2 regions of the Geodermatophilus sp. URMC 65 genome follow, and region 2 is predicted to be linked to the other one. Evidence: riboswitches for the same ligand, from Rfam matches in the RefSeq annotation. Region 2 holds a riboswitch; the other holds the start of a gene.
What was found. A riboswitch is a leader RNA that binds a small molecule or an ion and turns the genes downstream of it on or off. The one in region 2 is predicted to bind thiamine pyrophosphate.
Positions count from the first base shown of each region.

Region 1: it holds a riboswitch for thiamine pyrophosphate, as region 2 does, so the genes downstream of both, thiM (hydroxyethylthiazole kinase) here and ACWIX7_RS12450 (purine-cytosine permease family protein) in region 2, are expected to answer to the same signal.

Region 1 covers NZ_CP199954.1:2,728,694-2,734,040, reverse strand. Annotated here, with positions in the region: gene ACWIX7_RS13275 (alpha/beta fold hydrolase) at 1-243, opposite strand, end outside; gene ACWIX7_RS13270 (helicase) at 314-2,056, shown strand; gene ACWIX7_RS13265 (TSUP family transporter) at 2,187-2,921, opposite strand; TPP riboswitch at 3,002-3,097, shown strand; gene thiM (hydroxyethylthiazole kinase) at 3,091-3,879, shown strand; gene thiE (thiamine phosphate synthase) at 3,953-4,627, shown strand; gene thiD (bifunctional hydroxymethylpyrimidine kinase/phosphomethylpyrimidine kinase) at 4,624-5,347, shown strand, end outside.
Region 2 covers NZ_CP199954.1:2,550,122-2,555,468, reverse strand. Annotated here, with positions in the region: gene thiS (sulfur carrier protein ThiS) at 1-15, opposite strand, end outside; gene thiO (glycine oxidase ThiO) at 21-1,130, opposite strand; gene ACWIX7_RS12450 (purine-cytosine permease family protein) at 1,127-2,473, opposite strand; TPP riboswitch at 2,463-2,575, opposite strand; gene ACWIX7_RS12445 (thiaminase II/PqqC family protein) at 2,644-3,243, shown strand; gene ACWIX7_RS12440 (TenA family protein) at 3,263-3,892, shown strand; gene ACWIX7_RS12435 (hypothetical protein) at 4,020-4,190, shown strand; gene ACWIX7_RS12430 (hypothetical protein) at 4,242-4,364, opposite strand; gene ACWIX7_RS12425 (hypothetical protein) at 4,654-4,893, opposite strand; gene ACWIX7_RS12420 (Nramp family divalent metal transporter) at 5,001-5,347, opposite strand, start outside.

The DNA of each region.
Region 1 (5,347 bases), 180 kb from region 2:
GAACGAGCGCAGCTCCGCGGCGACCAGCTCGGCCATGTCGACGTAGTCGACCCGGTCGGTCCACGGCGAGTGCCCGTGGTTGGGCAGGTCGAGCAGGGTCACCCGGTGGTCCGCGGCGAGGCCCTTGGCGATCGTCGTCCAGTTCTTGCCCTGTCCGAACAGGCCGTGCACGAACACCACCCGCGGCCCGGCGGAGCCCAGCGTCCGGGCGTGCAGCCGTTCGTCCTCGGAGTTCGCCGTCACGTCGGCGATTCCACCAGATCCCGTCGCGCCGCCGACCTACCGTCGTCGACCGACGCAGAGGAGGACACCCGTGCCCGGACGGCGCCGCCGCACAGCCCGGTCGACGAGCCGGAGCCGCTCGACCAGCACGACCCGCACCACGACGACGACCCGCCGGGAGGCGCCGGCCCGCCGCACCGCCAAGCCCGCACCTGAGCGGCCGGTCGCCGGGCCGGGGGAGCGGGTGTGGGTGCTCGCCGTCCCGTTCCGCGCGCCGGCGCCGGGCGCCCAGTGGCGGCCGGACCTGCAGGCGCACGTGTGGGTGGGCCGGGAGCTGCCGCCGGAGCTGGCCGCCTACGACCCGCCCCCGTACACCTTCGAGCGGTTCCTCGAGGACGAGCTCAACGAGACCCCGCGGCCGGTGCCGCCGGGCCGTCCCCTGGTCCCGCGCGAGGAGCAGGCCACGGGTGCTGCGGCCGTCGTCGCCTCCGCGGCGGCCGGGCACCGGGTCTTCCTGCTCGGTGACGACCCGGGCGTGGGCAAGACGGGGACCGCCGTCCTGGCCGCCCGGGAGGTCTGCGAGCTGCGCGGCGGGGACCGGGTGCTGGTCGTGGCCGACCGCCCGGCGGCGATCACCATCCCGCACTGGACCCGCTCGATCGCCGGCTTCGGCGACGGCGGGCTGCGCTGGTGCGTCACCACCTGGGACCGGCTGGCCAAGGTCGCGAAGCTGCGCTTCGACGTCGTCATCGCCGACGAGGCGCACATGGTCCGGCACACGACGACGCAGCGGTGGAAGCACTGGAAGGGTGTCTCCGGCGCCGGGCGGGCGACGGACGTGCCCTTCGTCATCGCCGCCACCGCCACCCCGGCGCACACGCCGCTGGAGCTGCCCTACCTCGCCCCCCAGTTCGCCCGGCGCCACGGCGAGCCGCTGCGCGCCTGGGCCGACCTGCCGGCGAAGCTCGCCGAGCACGGGTTCCACGTGGAACGCAGCCGCTACGGGTGGGCGTGGACCGAGGACGCCGACGCCCGCCGCGCCGACCTCGCCCGGCTGCAGGGCTGGCTGGCCGACGGCGAGCCGCCCGCGACGCTGCACCGGCCGGCGCCCTGGGGGCCGGTGTCGGTCACCGGGACGCCGGTCGCCCTGACGCCGGCGGAGCAGGCCGCCTACGAGTCCGGGTGGCAGGAGTTCCGCGCCGAGATGCAGCTGGCCCGGAAGGCCCGCCAGACCGCGCGCGGGCGCGCCGCGCTGCTGCGCTTCCGGCAGAAGGCCGGGCTGATCCGCGCGCAGGCCACCGTCGACTGGATCAAGGCCCAGGTGGAGGCCGAGCGGCAGGTCGCGGTGTCGGTGGAGTTCGTCGAGACGGCGGCCGACCCGATCCGCGAGGCGCTGCTCGACGCGGGCATCGGCGTGGCCGCCATCTACGGCCGCGATCGGTTCGACGTCGAGGCCGAGCGGCTGCGGTTCCAGACGGGCGAGGCGCCGGTGTGCGTGTTCACCGTGACCGCCTCGATCAGCCTGCACGCCGGCGAGCTACCGCCGTCGGGGCGCACGGCGTCGACCACGCCGCGGGTCGGGTTGTTCCACCAGCCGCGCTTCTCCGGCATCCAGGCCCGCCAGGTCACCGGTCGCACGCACCGCGACGGCCAGGTCTCCCCGTGGCGGGTGGCCTTCGCCGAGGACACCGTGGAGGAGCAGGTGGCCCGGGTGATGGTGGAGCGGCTGGCGGTCAGCGGCTCCACCGCCGGGGCGGACACCTCGGCGCTGCAGGAGATCGCCGAGCTGCTGGACGCCGACTGGCTGCCGCCGGTCGCGCTCACCGACGCCTGAGACCACCTCCGGCTCGCGTCGATCACGGGGTTGTCGTCGGACGACACGCCGCCTTCTGGCACGCCGTCGAGCAACGACCCCATGATCAACACCGGAGGGGGAGGGAGGAGCCGCCCCCCGGACGGCGACCTCAGCCCAGCGCCGCGACGATGCTGGCCACCCCGGCCAGCGCCGACAGCGTCAGCCCGGCCACCCGGAACCGGCGGACGTCCAGCAGGTGGAACAGCCGGCGGCCCGCCGCGTGGCCGATGACGGCCGCTACCAGCAGCACCAGCACGACCTCCGGCCGGAAGGCCTGCCCGACCCGCCCCGACGCGGTGAGCGCCGCGGCGCCGAGCAGGTTGAGGGCGAGGAACAGCGCCGCGAGGGTGTCGCGCATCTCCGCCGGGGGCACGTGCCGCCGCTCGAGCCAGAGCACCAGCGGCGGCCCGTTGGTGCTGGTCGTGGTGGTGAGGACGCCGGCGAGGAGTCCCACGCCGAGCGTGGCCCACCGGGACGGGCTCGGCTGGCCGGGGACCGGGCGCCGCAGGACCTGCAGCGCCACGGCCGCGAGCACGCCCACGCCCACCGCCAACTGCAGCGCCGGCTTGCTGACCACGGCGAGCACCAGCACGCCGGCCAGGACCCCGGGGACGGCGGCGAGGACCACCACGCGGACGTCGGCCCACCGGATGGCCGGCCGCGACCCGCGGCGCACCAGCAGCAGGAGCAGGGTCGTGGTCGTGGCCAGCACGATCAGCGTGGTCACCGCCTCCGTGGGGGCGAGCACGGCCACGAGAGCGGGTCCGGCGATGAGCGCCAGCCCGAACCCGGCGGCGGACTGCACGGTCGCGCCCACCAGGACGGCGAGGCAGGCGAGCAGCACGCCGGCCATCCTGTCGCAGGCCCCGGCTGCTGCTCCGCGCGGCGGGAGCACCACGGCGGAGCGGTGTTACGTTCGGAGGCGCACGTGGCACGGGGTGTCCCCGACCGGGGACTGAGAGCACACCCGTCGAACCTGCTCCAGTTCGCACTGGCGAAGGGATGTCACCGGCATGCCGGCCGTCGACCTGCGCGCCGCCCGCGCGGCGCTGCGCGCACGCACCCCTCTGGTGCACTGCCTGACCAACACCGTCGTCCAGACGATCACCGCCAACGCCCTGCTCGCCGCGGGCGCCGCCCCGGCGATGGTGGACGCCCCGGAGGAGGCCGGCGACTTCGCCGCCGTCGCCTCCGCCGTGCTGGTCAACGTGGGCACCGTGCACGCCCGCACCGCCGAGGCGATGCGGCTGGCGGCCCATTCGGCCGGCGCCGCCGGGACGCCGTGGGTCCTGGACCCCGTCGCCGTCGGCGGCCTGGTCTACCGCACCCGGCTGGCCACCGAGCTGGTCGGACTGGGGCCCACCGTCGTCCGCGGCAACGCCTCGGAGGTCATGGCGCTGACCGGCGCGGGTGGCGGCGGTCGCGGCGTGGACAGCACCGACAGCACCGACGACGCGGCCAAGGCGGCTGCCGAGCTCGCGGCGCGCACCGGTGGGGTCGTCGCGGTCAGCGGCGAGGTCGACCTGGTCACCGACGGACGGCGTACCGTCCGCGTCGGCGGGGGATCGGCGCTGCTGACCCGCACCACCGGCGCCGGCTGCGCGCTGGGCGCCCTCGTCGCCGCCTACGTCGCGGCCACCGGCGACGCGCTGGCCGGGACCGTGGCCGCGCACGCGCACGTCGCCGTCGCCGCCGAGCGGGCCGCGCAGGTGGCGCACGGCCCGGGCACCTTCGCACCCGCCTGGCTCGACGCGCTGGACGCCGTCGACGGCGAGGCCCTGGCCGCGGCGGACGTCTCGTGACCGAGCTCGCGAGGTCGTGCAGGGGCACAGCAGCCTGGGTCACGAGAGCGACCAGCGCCGGCGAGGAGGTCCCGTGAGCCGCGGCTTCGACCCGACCCTCTACCTGGTCACCGACACCGCGCTGTCCGCCCCGCGGCCGGTGGCCGACGTGGTCCGCGCGGCGGTCGCCGGCGGCGTCACCACCGTCCAGGTCCGGGACAAGACCGCCTCCCGCCGCGAGCTGCTCGCGCTCACCCGCGCGGTGCAGGCGGCGCTGGCCGACCGGCCGGACGTCGTCCTCTGGGTCAACGACGCCGTCGACGTCGCGCTGCTCGCCGGCGTGCACGGCGTGCACGTCGGCCAGGACGACCTGCCCCCGGCCGAGGTGCGCACCCTGCTCGGGCCCGACCGGCTGCTCGGGTTCAGCGTCTCCTCCGTCGCCGAGCTGGACGTCGCCCGCGCGCTGCCGGCGGGGACCGTCGACCTGGTCGGCATCGGCCCGGTGTGGACGACGCCCACCAAGCCCGACGCCGGCAGCGCCCTGGGCCCGGACGGCGTCCGCGGGCTGGCCGAGGCGGCCCGCGCCGCCGGGTTCGCCACCGTCGCGATCGGCGGCATCGACGTCGACCGGGCCGCCGAGGTGGCCGCGACCGGGGTGGACGGCGTGTGCGTCGTCTCCGCGCTCTGCGCGGCACCCGATCCGGACGCCGCCGCCCGCGCGCTCCGCTCGGCCATCGACCGGGGCCGGCTCGCGCAGGTGGTCCGGTGAGCGGCTCTGCCGCCTCGCCGGCTCCGCAGGGCGGGAGCGAACCAGGAGGCCCGAGCGGCGTCGCGGTCGCGCTCACCGTCGCCGGCAGCGACCCCAGCGGCGGCGCCGGCATCCAGGCCGACCTCAAGACCTTCAGCGCGCTGGGGGTCTACGGGACGGCGGTGCTCACCGCGCTGACCGCCCAGAACACCCGCGGCGTCACCGGCGTGCACGGCGTCCCGCCGGAGTTCGTCGCCGAGCAGCTGGCGACGCTGTTCGCCGACGTCGAGGTGCACGCCACCAAGCTCGGCATGCTCGGCACCGCCGGCGTGGTGCGCGCCGTCGCCGCGGGGCTGGCCGACCGCCCGGGCGGCCCGGTCGTGTGCGACCCGGTGATGGTCGCGACCAGCGGCGACCGGCTCATCGACGACGCCGCGATCGACGCCGTCCGCACCGACCTGCTGCCCCTCGCCGACCTGGTCACGCCGAACGTGCCGGAGGCCGCCGTCCTGCTCGACGTGTCCCCGGCCACCGACGTCGACCAGCTGCCCGGCCAGGCCACCGCGCTGCTCGGGCTCGGCCCGCGCGCGGTGCTGCTCAAGGGCGGCCACCTGGGTGGGGACGACAGCGTCGACGTGCTGGCCACCGCGGACGGCGTCACGGTCACCCGGCGGCCGCGGGTCGACACCACCTCGACGCACGGCACCGGCTGCACGCTGTCCTCGGCGCTCGCCGCCCTGG
Region 2 (5,347 bases):
GACGGTGACCTGCATGACGGCTACCTCCCGAAGCGGTCGGCGGTGAAGGGGGCGGCGAGCTCGGGCAGCACGCCGGTGGCCAGCAGCTCGGCGGTCACCTCGGCGGTGACCGGGGTGAGCAGCACGCCGTTGCGGTGGTGCCCGGTGGCCAGCACCAGGCCCGGCAGCGGACCGGGGCCCAGGAGCGGGGCGTTGTCCGGCGTGCCGGGGCGCCACCGGGCCAGCGTCTCGACCAGTTCCAGCTCGCTGATCCCGGGGACGACGTCGATCGCGTCGTGCAGCAGGTCGTGCACCCCGCCCGCGGTGACGGTCGGGTCGAAACCGCGGTCCTCGGTCGTCGCGCCGACGATGAGCCGGTCGCCCGCGTAGGGCACCAGGTAGACGGGCCGCCCGCGGACCAGCGCGCGCACTGTGCCCTCGAGCAGGTCGCTCGCGCCGGCCAGCCGCAGGATCTGGCCCTTCACCGGGCGCACCGGCAGCGGCGGGACCCCGGGCAGGCGGCCGCTGTGCGCGCCGAGCGCGAGGACGACGGTGCTGGCCGACACCGTGCCGCCGTCCGCCGTCTCCAGGCCCACCGCCCGCCCCCCGACGACGCGCAGCTCGGTGACCCGGTCGCGCACCAGGCGCACTCCGGCGTCCAGCGCGGCGACCAGCAGCGCGGCGTGCAGGGCCCGGCCGTCGACGGAGTGGTCGCCGGCGACGAGCAGCCCGCCGCGCACCCGCGGCGTGAGCGATGGCTCGCGGCGGCGGGCCTCCCGGGGGGTGAGCCGCTCGGCGTCCAGGCCCAGCTCCCGCTGGAAGGCGTGCAGTGCGGCGAGCTCGCGGACGTCGTCCTCGTCGAAGCCGACGACGAGCGTGCCGGCCGTGCGCAGCCCGACCGGGGTGCTGCTGGCCCGCTCGACCTCCGCGGCGAAGGCCGGCCACCGCTCGACCGAGGCCAGGCCCAGCCGCAGCAGCGCCTCCTCGCGGTAGCCGGCCTCGGTGACCGGGGCGAGCATCCCGGCGGCGGCGGCCGACGCGCCGGTGCCGGGGGAGTCGTCGACGAGGGTGACCGAGAGCCCACGCCGGGCCGCCTGCCAGGCCGTGGCCAGCCCGATGAGCCCCCCGCCGGCGACCGCGACGTCGCTCATGCCGGCAGTCTCCGCCGGCGCAGCCACCCCGGCAGGCAGACCAGCGCGGTGAGCAGCACCGCGACACCCAGGCCCACCAGCGACGCCGACCAGCCGTTGGCCGGGTCGATGCCGAGGTCGGCCTGGCGGGCGGTCCACCACGCCGTCCAGCCGGCGCCCGAGCCGGAGAGGTGGGTCGGCAGCGTGAGTTGGTAGGCCAGGAAGCCGGCGAGCCACGGCAGCAGGAGCAGCGGCCGGGCCGGGGCGGTGGCGGAGGTGTCCCAGGCGCCGCGCGGGGTGGTGGAGTAGGCGACGGCGAAGACCCCGACCAGCGGGACGAACACCGCGCCGATGAGGAAGAGGAACGGCTCGTAGGCGGCGATGTCGAAGGTCAGCGCCAGCAGCGTCGCGACGGTGCCGACGGCCACGGCGAGCAGCCGGCGGTCGGCGCGGACGACGAGGTTCTGCGTCGACACCGCGGTCGAGTAGACGTTGGCGAAGGCCTCGTCGAGCTCCACGGCGACCAGCACGAGCACCGCCACCGCCCCGAGCGGGACGGCGAGCAGGGCGTCGATGACGTCGAGCCCGGAGCTGCCGTAGGCGGCCAGCGCGAGGACGCCGAGGGTGAACATCGCGACGGTGGCCAGGCCGTAGCCGAGCGAGGCCCCGGTGAACGCCGCCCGGCCGCTGCGCACGTGCCGGGTGTAGTCGGCGACCAGCGGGAACCAGGAGATCGGCAGGGCGATGACGATGTCGGCCGCCGTCCAGAACGACGTCGCGGCACCGTTCGTCAGCGGCGGCAGCGGCTCGGCGAGCACCTCGACGAAGAGGTAGACCACCGCGGCCAGCGCCGCCCACACGGCGTAGCGGGCCAGCACACGGGCCACGCCCAGCGGGCGCAGCGCCATCGCGGTGGCCAGCACGCCGGCGACCAGCACGAACGGCCAGCGCGGCGCGTCGAGCACCCGCGACGCGGCCTCGGCGATGATGACGATCTCGAAGGTCGCCCAGCCGACGCACTGCACGAGGTTGAGCGCGGTGGGCAGCGCGGAGGCGCGGCGGCCCAGCAGCCCGCGCAGCAGCACCATCGTCGGCACCCGCTCCCGCGCGCCGGCCGCGGCGGCCAGCCCGAGGAGGACGGCGCCGATCGCGGCGCCGACGACGATCGCGCCGAGCGTCGTCGACAGCGGCCGGCCCGGGAGGACGACGAACACCGCGGCGACCGGCAGCAGCAGGCTGATCCCGAGGTTGGCCCACAGGCCGAAGGAGTCGCGCAGGCCCAGCGTGGGAGCGGGGGCCTGGTCGAGGGTCAGGGGCGCATCCGCGGTGGGCGCGCTGGTGCGGACGTCGTCCGACGTGCTCATGGTCGCTCCCTACGCCGGCATTACCCGGTCAGGTTCCAGCGGTCGGCGACGCGTCGAGTCGCCCTCTCAGCCCGTTCCGCCCGAGCTCCCGCACATGGCTGTCCTCACCATAGGCCCGCCCTGCAGCGCACGCTGCGGTCTGCCCGACCAGGCCGCGTACGGTCGCCGCCGTGCCGGTCGCCGACCTCCTGTCCCGCCACCCCGACGCCTGGCGGGGAGCGACCCGCTACCCGTTCCTCGACGCCGTGCGCGACGGGACGGTCCCGGTCGCCGCCTTCGACACCTGGCTGGTGCAGGACGCCCGCTTCGTCGCCGACCTGCTGCGCTTCCAGGCCCGGCTGCTGGCGCGCGTGCCCCGACCGGCGCAGGCCGTCCTCGCCGGCGGGCTGGTGGCGCTGGTCGACGAGCTGGCCTGGTTCGAGGAGCAGGCCGCCGTCCGCGGGCTGGACCTCGGCACGCCCGCGCTGCCGGCCACCGCCGCCTACGCGGAGTTGCTCGAGCGGCTCGACGCCGCCGACGTCGGGACGGCCCTGACCGCGCTGTGGACGATCGAGCGCACCTACCTCGACGCCTGGTCGGGGGCGTCGCCAGGGGCGCCGGAGTACGGCCCCTTCGTCGAGCACTGGACGCAGCCCGGGTTCGCTGACTACGTGGCCGGCCTGGAGGCGGCGGCGGACGGCGTCCCCGCGCCCGACGCGGACGCGGTGTTCACCGAGGTGGTCGCGGCCGAGACCGCCTTCTGGGCGATGGCGCAGGACTCGGCGCGATGAGCATGGCGATGGAGACGGCGTGAGCCTCGCCGCCGACCTCTGGGCGGCCAACGCCGACCTTGCCGCGGAGGCCCTGGCGCACCCGTTCGTCGCGGGCATCGGCGACGGCACGCTGCCCCGTGAGCGCTTCGCCGGCTACGTCGCCCAGGACGCGTTCTTCCTCGAGTCCTTCGCCCGCGCCTACGCGCTCGGCGTCGCGCACAGCCCCGACCGGGCGACCCTCGATGCCTTCGCCGACCTGCTGGCCGGTGTCCGCGAGGAGCTGCGCCTGCACGCCGGTTACGCCGCCCGCTGGGGCATCGACCTCGCCGGCGTCGAGCCGCTGCCGGCGACCACCGCCTACACCGACTTCCTGCTGGCGACGGCGTCCCTCGGCGGGGTCGGCGCCACCTGCGCGGCGATGACCCCGTGCATGCGGCTCTACGCGTACCTGGGCCGGTCGCTGTCGGCCGAGCGCGCCGGGGACTACGCCGAGTGGGTCACCACCTACGCCGACCCGGGCTTCGAGGAGCTCGCCGCCGGCTTGGAGCGGCTGCTCGACCGGCACGCCTCCGACGTCCCCGCCGTCCGGACGGCGTACCGGCGGGCGATGCGGCTGGAGGTCGGCTTCTTCGACGCCGCCTGGCACGTTTCACGGGAAACGCCATGATCGCTGCGCTCTCGTGGCGATCCCGGGCTGATGGCCACGAGTTCGCGGGTGTCGGTGAGCCGCGGTGCCCGGGGCCGGGCCGCGGTCATCCCCGCGAACAGGCGCGGACGGGTGGTTGACTCGCCGCATGGTCGCGCCGATCCCTGAGCCGGACCCGAGCATCGATCCGACCGAGCCGGTGCCGGACGACCCCGGCGAGCTGCTCCCCGACGCGCCCGAGCCCCTCCCGCCCCCGCCGATCGAGTCGACCCCCGACGACCCCGGCGGCGACCCGGGTGGCGTGCCCGAACCCGCCTGACGTTCCCGCGGGAATGTCGACGGACGGCGGAACCCGGCAGCGCCACTGTGATCACAGGACGGTGAGGTGGTCCTCCGTCGCACCGTGCACCGTGGTGAGGGAGAGTGACCGGTCGAAGGTCACGAACCGCCCGCCGTGCGCCACCGCCAGTCCGAGGAGGTAGGCGTCGGTCACCTGACGGGAGCCGTGCAGGCGTGCAGGCGTGAGCGGTCGACGACCCGTGGGTCCAGGAGACCCACGTCGCAGGGCCAGAACTCGTGGTGGCGGCCCCCTGGGCCGCCGCGAGCAGCTCGACCGCCCGCGCCGGGGAGATCGGGCTCGGGTGGCGCGGCTGGCTGATGACCCGTACGAAACCGTTCTCGGTCATCAGGCAGGACGTCCAACCACTTGCCTGCCCGCTCGTGATCGACGTCGTCGCTGTCCAGCAGGGCGCGGAGGACGTTCACATCGAGGAGGGCTCGCCTCACTCTCCCTCGTCCTCACGCAGCCGGTCGATGAGAGCGTTCGACACCGCGGGACCACGGCGGGGGAGAGGGGTGAACCCGTGCCGAGCGGTCGTGGATCCGGCCGGCGTGCGGTGTGCGCCGGTCAGGGCCTGGCGGGCGAGGTCGGAGAGGACCTCTCCGGCGGTCCGCCGTTCTCGCCGGGCTCGTTCGCGGACGGCCAGCAGGACGTCGTCGTCGATGCTCAAGGTGGTGCGCACGCATCTGATGCTGGTGCATCACGCTGGTACTCGTCTCGGATGCCCGGGTCCGGTGGTCCCGTCCCGAACCCGGCCCTGAACTCGCCGAGGGAGGCAGGAGTCCTTCCTCAGCCGAGCACGAAGCCCAGCAGCAGGTGGCCGTTGAGGCCGATGATCAGCGCGGCGACCACCGCACCGGCGACGGTGGTGACCCGCCGGTTCACCCAGCCGCCCATCAGATCGCGCCGGCTGGTCAGCCACAGCAGCGGCACCAGAGCGAACGGGATGCCGAACGAGAGCACCACCTGTGACCAGACCAGCGCGGTCGTCGGGTCGCCGCCGAGCAGCAGCACCAGCAGTGCCGGCGCGAGGGTGATCAGCCGGCGGGCGAGCACCGGGATGTGCCGGCGAAGGAACCCGGCCATGACCACCTGGCCGGCGTGCGTGCCGACCGAGGAGGAGGCGAACCCCGAGG